DNA from 2 places in the Paraburkholderia sp. J41 genome. Region 1 is predicted to be linked to the other one. Evidence: riboswitches for the same ligand, from Rfam matches in the RefSeq annotation. Region 1 holds a riboswitch; the other holds the start of a gene.
What was found. Region 1 has a riboswitch for cobalamin ahead of cobG (precorrin-3B synthase). Riboswitches for the same ligand answer to the same signal wherever they lie in the genome.

Region 1 (3,081 bases):
GAGCGCGCGCACGTCGCGTTTGGTGAGCTGGCCGTCGTGGCGAAACGCGTCGTCGGGCAGGCCCGGCGTGAGCCTCCACGATTGCGCGGCGGCGGGCGCGTCGCTCGCGCATTCGAACGCGACGAGATTGAGCGCCGCGGCTTCATCGCCATGCCAGGCGTCGGCGCGGCCCTCGACGCGGCGCTCGAGCGCGCCGCCCAGATGCTCGAACACGGTGAGCCGCGTCGCGCCGAAACCGGCTTGCACGAGCAAGGCGGCGAGCGCGGCGGGCGTGTGTCCGTCGGCGGATAAAGCCAGCACGCGCGAGCGCGCGTAAAGATGGCGGCGCAGCGCGTCGAGCGGGCGGCCGACGAGCGAAACGGCCGCGACGTCCTGCAACGCCCAGCCCAAACGCGCCGCCGCGAGCGAAAGCGAAGACGGCGCGCCCAGCACGCGCATCTCGCCCGGCCCGACATGACGCGCGAGCGTCGCGCCCACGCCGAACAGCATCGGGTCGCCGCTCGCCAGCACGCATACGTTCGCGCGCGACGCGCGATGCGCGAGCAGCGCCTCCACGCTGAACGGCTGCGGCCACGCTTCTCGCCGCGCGCGCACGCGCGCGGGCAGCATCGCGAGATGCCGCGCGCCGCCCGTCACGATCGACGCTTCGAAAAGCGCCCGCCGCGCCTCGCGCGCGAGTCCCGCGTAACCATCGTCGCCAATGCCGATCACCGTCAGCCACGCCTGCCTGCCCTGCATTCGTTCTCCGTTCTTGCCGTGCCGCCTCGCGCGCGCAAACCGCCCGGCGGCCGGAGCGCGCATGAAAACGGGCATAATACCGCTTCCGCCGGCGCTTTCCGGGCTGAAAAGCCCGAAAGCTGAAAAGGGAACACAGCGAAGCTGTGGCCGCCCCCGCGACTGTGAGCAGCGAGACCGCATCCACCCGAGCCACTGGTTTTACCGGGAAGGCCGATGCGGCCCACGACCTGCGAGCCAGGAGACCTGCCGGCCGAACATTGAGCGAACCCATCCGGGCGGGGTGTACCGGGGGTTGCACTCGCGTTTTGCCCGTACCGCAGCCGCCTGTTGCGCCCGCCTCGCGCACGCCGTGCCCTACCGTGCGCAGTGCGCGCCGCGCTTGCGCGACGCCTTTTTGCGCCATGCCCTTGAAGCACGAATCTTCTCTCGCGTCGGCCGCCGACGCTAATGCCGCGATCCGCCCTTCGGCGTGTCCCGGACTCGTGCGCGTGGTCGCCGCGCGCGACGGCGGCATTTGCCGCCTCCGCCTGCCCGGCGGCGTGCTGCGCGCGCCGCATGCCCGCGCGCTGGCCGAGGCCGCGCGCGCGCACGCGAGCGGCGTGCTCGAATTGACGAATCGCGCCAACGTGCAGATTCGCGGCGTGCGCGCGGGCGAGGAAGCCGCGTTGAGCGCCGCGCTGATCGCAGCCGGGCTCGGGCCGGACGGCATCGGCGCCGCGAATTCGCCCGCGCAAGCCTGCATCGCCGACGAATTGCGCAACGTGATGCAAAGCCCGCTTGCCGGCCTCGATCCGCTCGCGTTCGACACCACGCCGCTCGCCGCCGCGCTCATCGACATGCTGCGAAGCGAGCCGCGTTTCGCCGCGCTTTCGCCGAAATTCGCGCTGCTGCTGGACGGCGGCGAACGGCTCGCGGAGCGCGCGCATCCGCACGATATCTGGCTCGCGGCGCGCGGCCACGACGCGGCTCATGCCGACGAAACACGCTTTGCGCTCGGTCTCGCGGGATGCCCCTGCGATGCGCCGCTCGGCACGCTGGCCGCGCGCGATATCCGCGCAACGGTGCGCGCGCTGCTGCATGCGTTCCTCGATATCGCCGATAACCTCGTCGATAACCAAGCCGATAAGCACGCCAACGTCGAGCGTATGCGCGACGTGCCGAACCGCGAGGCGCTGCTCGAACGCGCGCGCGCCCGCGCGGGTTTTACGCTGACGCCCGATGAGCACGGCATCGACGCGAAACGCAGCACATCGGCCGATGCCGGTTCGCGCCTCGGCGCGCACGCGTTGCACGCGAACGGCAGCGGTTACGTGGGCGCGCAACCCGCGCTCGGCCGTCTCGATGCCTCCACGCTGCACGCGCTGGCCGCGCTCGCGCAAGCGCACGGCGACGGCACGCTGCGCGTCACGCCGTGGCAAGGCCTGCTGCTGCCGAACGTGCCCGCGCAAGCGATGCCCGGCGTGCTCGACGCGCTCGCCGCGCTCGGCCTGATTCACACGCGCGCGAATCCGCTCGCGCGCCTCGTTGCGTGCGCGGGCTCGCCGGGCTGCGCGAAAAGCCGCGCCGACACCAAGGCCGACGCGCAACGCCTCGCCGCGCTGCTGCCGCGCGACGAAGCCGCCGCGCAAGTCCACTTGAGCGGCTGCGAGCGTTCGTGCGCCGCCGCGCATCGCGCGCCCTTCACGCTGCTCGCGCGCGCGCCGCAGCGCTACGACCTCTACGCCGCCTGCACCCCAGCCTCCCGCGACGACGATGCAAGCGGCTTCGGCCGCCTCGTCGCGACCCACCTGACGATCGAAGCCGCCGCGCCCTTGCTCGCGCGTCGGCCCCGGAGCACCACCGATGTCTGATTACCTCCGCGACGGCCAGGCGATCTATCGCGAATCGTTCGCGACGATCCGCGCCGAAGCCGACCTTTCGCGCATTCCCGCCGACCTCGAAAAACTCGCCGTGCGCGTGATTCACGCCTGCGGCATGGTGGACGTGGCCGCCGACCTCGCGTTTTCCGCGGGCGCGGGCACGGCGGGCCGCGCCGCGCTCGCGAGCGGCGCGCCCATTCTCTGCGACGCGAAGATGGTCGCGTTCGGCATCACGCGCGCGCGCCTGCCCGCCAACAACGCCGTGATCTGCACGCTCGACGATCCCGCCGTGCCCGCGCTCGCGCGCGAGATCGGCAACACGCGTTCGGCGGCGGCGCTCGAACTATGGCGGCCGCAACTCGCGGGCAGCGTGGTCGCCATCGGCAATGCGCCCACGGCGCTGTTTCATCTGCTCGACATGATCGCGGCCGGCGCCCCGCGCCCCGCGCTGATCCTGGGCTTTCCCGTGGGTTTCGTGGGCGCG
Region 2 (3,081 bases), on a different contig from region 1:
GATGCGTGAGCGAGGTGGAGGTGGAAAGCCGCGTCGAGTCGATCTCGTCGGTGGCGATCGACCGGTCGTTCGCGTAGAGGAACTGGCGGTCCGTGGCGTAACCGAGCGACTGGTCGAATTGCGTGGTCGGCGTGATGTCGAGATGGAACGCAATGCCCGTCGTGAGCTGATTGTCGCGCTGCCGGTCGTCGCCGCCGAGATTGTCGTACGAGAGATCGCTGCGGTGATACAGCGCGAAGGTGGAGATCGACCAGTCGTGGTGCGCATAGCCGAGGCGCGCGTCCAGGTCCTGCGCGTGGTACGGATTGCGGCCGTTCTCGTGACCGTAGGCGTAGGGCTGCGTGGCGTCGATGCCGGCCGTGGCGTAGTCGTGCAGGCCGAGCGAATACGTGAGGCCGCCGAGCGCCGCGAGCGGTCCCGTCGAGGCGATCGTGCCCGAGGTGCGCAGTTGCGTGTCGAAGGTCTTGTTCGAGCCGCCGCCGAACGAGACCGTGGTCTGGTTCGGCTGATTCGACGCATGGCGCGTGAAGAGTTGCACCACGCCGCCCACGGCGTCCGCGCCGAACGAGGCCGCCGCGGGGCCGGAAATCACCTCGGCGCGATCGAACGACGAAGTCGGCAGGTCGGCCCAGGCGGCGGAGCCCGTGGTGGCCGAACCCACGCGAATGCCGTCGATGAACACCGCCACCTGGCTTGCCGACGAACCGCGAATGCTCACCGCCGCCGTCGTGCCGGGGCCGCCGTTTTGCGCGACGCTCACGCCGGGCAGCGTGGCGAGCGCCTGCGTGATGCTCGGGTCGGCGGGCGAAAGGCGGTCGAGGTCGGTGCGCGTGAGCACCTGCGTGCTGGCGTAGCGGCCGTCGAACGATTGCGGCAGACGCTGGGTGTCGCCGGTCACGAGGATGTTCGGCAAGGTGGCGCCGGCGTCGGGATCGGCGTTGCTGTCGGCGAAAGCGGCTTGCGAGGCGCAGGCGAGCGCGGCCGACGCGAGGAATAGGCTGGAAAACTTCATGATGCGGCTGGAAACAGCTCCTGATTGCGGGCTGTCCGTGCAACGGGCGACCGCGCGGGCGCGGCGCTTTGGCGCATTGGGGGACCCCGCCCGCTGCGGCTGCTGGACTGACGCGATGGCAGGTCTCCTGGCTCGCGGGTCGCCGTTCGACGCCGGCCTTCCCGGTTTCCCAGTGGCCTGAGTGGGCGCGAACTCGCCGCTTACAGTTGCGGGGGCAGCCGCAGACTCGGCGTGTGCCTCACTGCGTTCCCTTTTGATCCCGTCGCCGGGAACCATCAGCGCGCAAGGGTAATGGCCGCGCCGCCCGGGCGTCAACCCGCGCGTCGATATTGCGGCGCGAAGTGTGGCGAAAACGCCGGATCGCGCGCGACATGGCGTTTCGATGATGCGGTTCGCGCGCGGTCTTGCGTCGGCGCCGCGTCGCTTGCCTAGCCTTGCGCCAGTCGCGCGCAGGCGGGCGTGAAAGCCCGCGATCCGCCAGCGCCGATCGCACCCTTTTCCGAAGGTGCCGAGCGGATACAAAACGGATACAACGCGCCGCGGAATAGACACTCGCGCCGGGTGTTTATCCGTTCGAAGGCCGCTGGAACCGCGCGGCGCATTGCGGCGCGGGCAGCGGTGGAGATACGCAAAATGGCTTTGTTCCTGATTGCCTGGCTCGGCGGCGTGCTGACCATCGTCAGTCCGTGCATCCTGCCGGTGCTGCCTTTCGTGTTCGCTCGCACCGGGCGGCCGTTCGTGCGCAGCGGCCTGCCGCTGCTCGTCGGCATGGCGCTCTCGTTCAGCGCGGTGGGCGCGCTCGCGGCCGTGGGCGGCGGCTGGGCCGTGGCGGCGAACCAGTATGGCCGCGCGGCCGCGCTCGTGCTGCTCGTCGTGTTCGGCGTGACGCTGCTCGTGCCCGCGGTGGCCGAGCGGCTGACGCGCCCGCTCGTGGCGTTCGGCTCGCGCCTTTCGGAAACGGCCGGCGACGCGCAGCGCAAGGGCGCGGGCTCGGGCGTGGGCGCCTCGCTGCTGCTGGGCGTGGCGACGGGCTTGCTGTGGGCGCCGTGCGCGGGCCCGATTCTGGGCCTGATCCTGACCGGCGCGGCGCTGCAAGGTGCGAGCGCGCGCACTTCGCTGCTGCTGCTCGCGTATGCGGCGGGCGCGGCCACTTCGCTGGCGCTCGCGCTGCTCGTGGGCGGCAAGGTGTTCGCGGCCATGAAGCGCTCGCTGGGCGCGGGCGAATGGCTGCGGCGCGCGCTGGGCGTCGCGGTGCTGGCGGGCGTGGCCGCCATCGCGCTGCATCTGGATACCGGCGTTCTCGCGCGCGTGTCGCTCGCGGGCACCAATCAGATCGAGCAAGGCTTGCTCGACCGCGTGCATTCGCGCGAGGCCGGCGCGCAGGCGAATTCGCCAGTCAGCTTGCAGGCAAACGCGAACGCACGAGCAAACGCAAACGCACAAGCCGCCGACACGAACGGCACGAACGACACGAGCCACGGCGCCGTCGCGGCGAAAACCTCGGCAACCGGCGCGCTGCCCGTGGAAGGCCGGTTGCCGGACCTGGGCGGCGCGGTGCAGTGGCTCAATTCGCCGCCGCTCACGGCGGCCGGTTTGCGCGGCAAGGTCGTGCTCGTCGACTTCTGGACCTACTCGTGCATCAACTGCCTGCGCGCGCTGCCTTACGTGCAAGCGTGGGCCGACAAATATCGCGCCTCCGGCCTGGTCGTGATCGGCGTGCATGCGCCCGAGTTCGCCTTCGAGAAAGACATCGGCAACGTGCGGCGGGCGGTGAGCGATCTCAAGATCGACTATCCGGTAGCCATCGACAACAACTATGCGATCTGGCGCGCGTTCGACAACGAGTATTGGCCCGCGCATTATTTCGTCGATGCGCAAGGGCAGATTCGCCATCATCACTTCGGCGAAGGCAATTATCAGGAATCCGAACAGGTGATTCGCGAGCTGCTGACCGAAGCGGGCGCGAAGAACGTGCCGGGCGGCTTCGTCACGGATACGGGCAAGGGCGTCGAAGCCGCGTCCACGATGACCGCCGTGCAGTCGCCGGAAACCTATCTCGGCTATCAGCG

Region 2: another riboswitch for cobalamin. It lies ahead of U5805_RS00445 (TonB-dependent receptor domain-containing protein); the one in region 1 lies ahead of cobG (precorrin-3B synthase).

The regions. Positions count from the first base shown of each region.
Region 1 is NZ_CAJMZE010000006.1:188,719-191,799, reverse strand. It holds gene cbiE (precorrin-6y C5,15-methyltransferase (decarboxylating) subunit CbiE) at 1-738, opposite strand, end outside; cobalamin riboswitch at 811-1,004, shown strand; gene cobG (precorrin-3B synthase) at 1,146-2,588, shown strand; gene U5805_RS08545 (precorrin-8X methylmutase) at 2,581-3,081, shown strand, end outside.
Region 2 is NZ_CAJMZE010000001.1:96,791-99,871, reverse strand. It holds gene U5805_RS00445 (TonB-dependent receptor domain-containing protein) at 1-1,012, opposite strand, end outside; cobalamin riboswitch at 1,112-1,304, opposite strand; gene U5805_RS00440 (cytochrome c biogenesis protein DipZ) at 1,646-3,081, shown strand, end outside.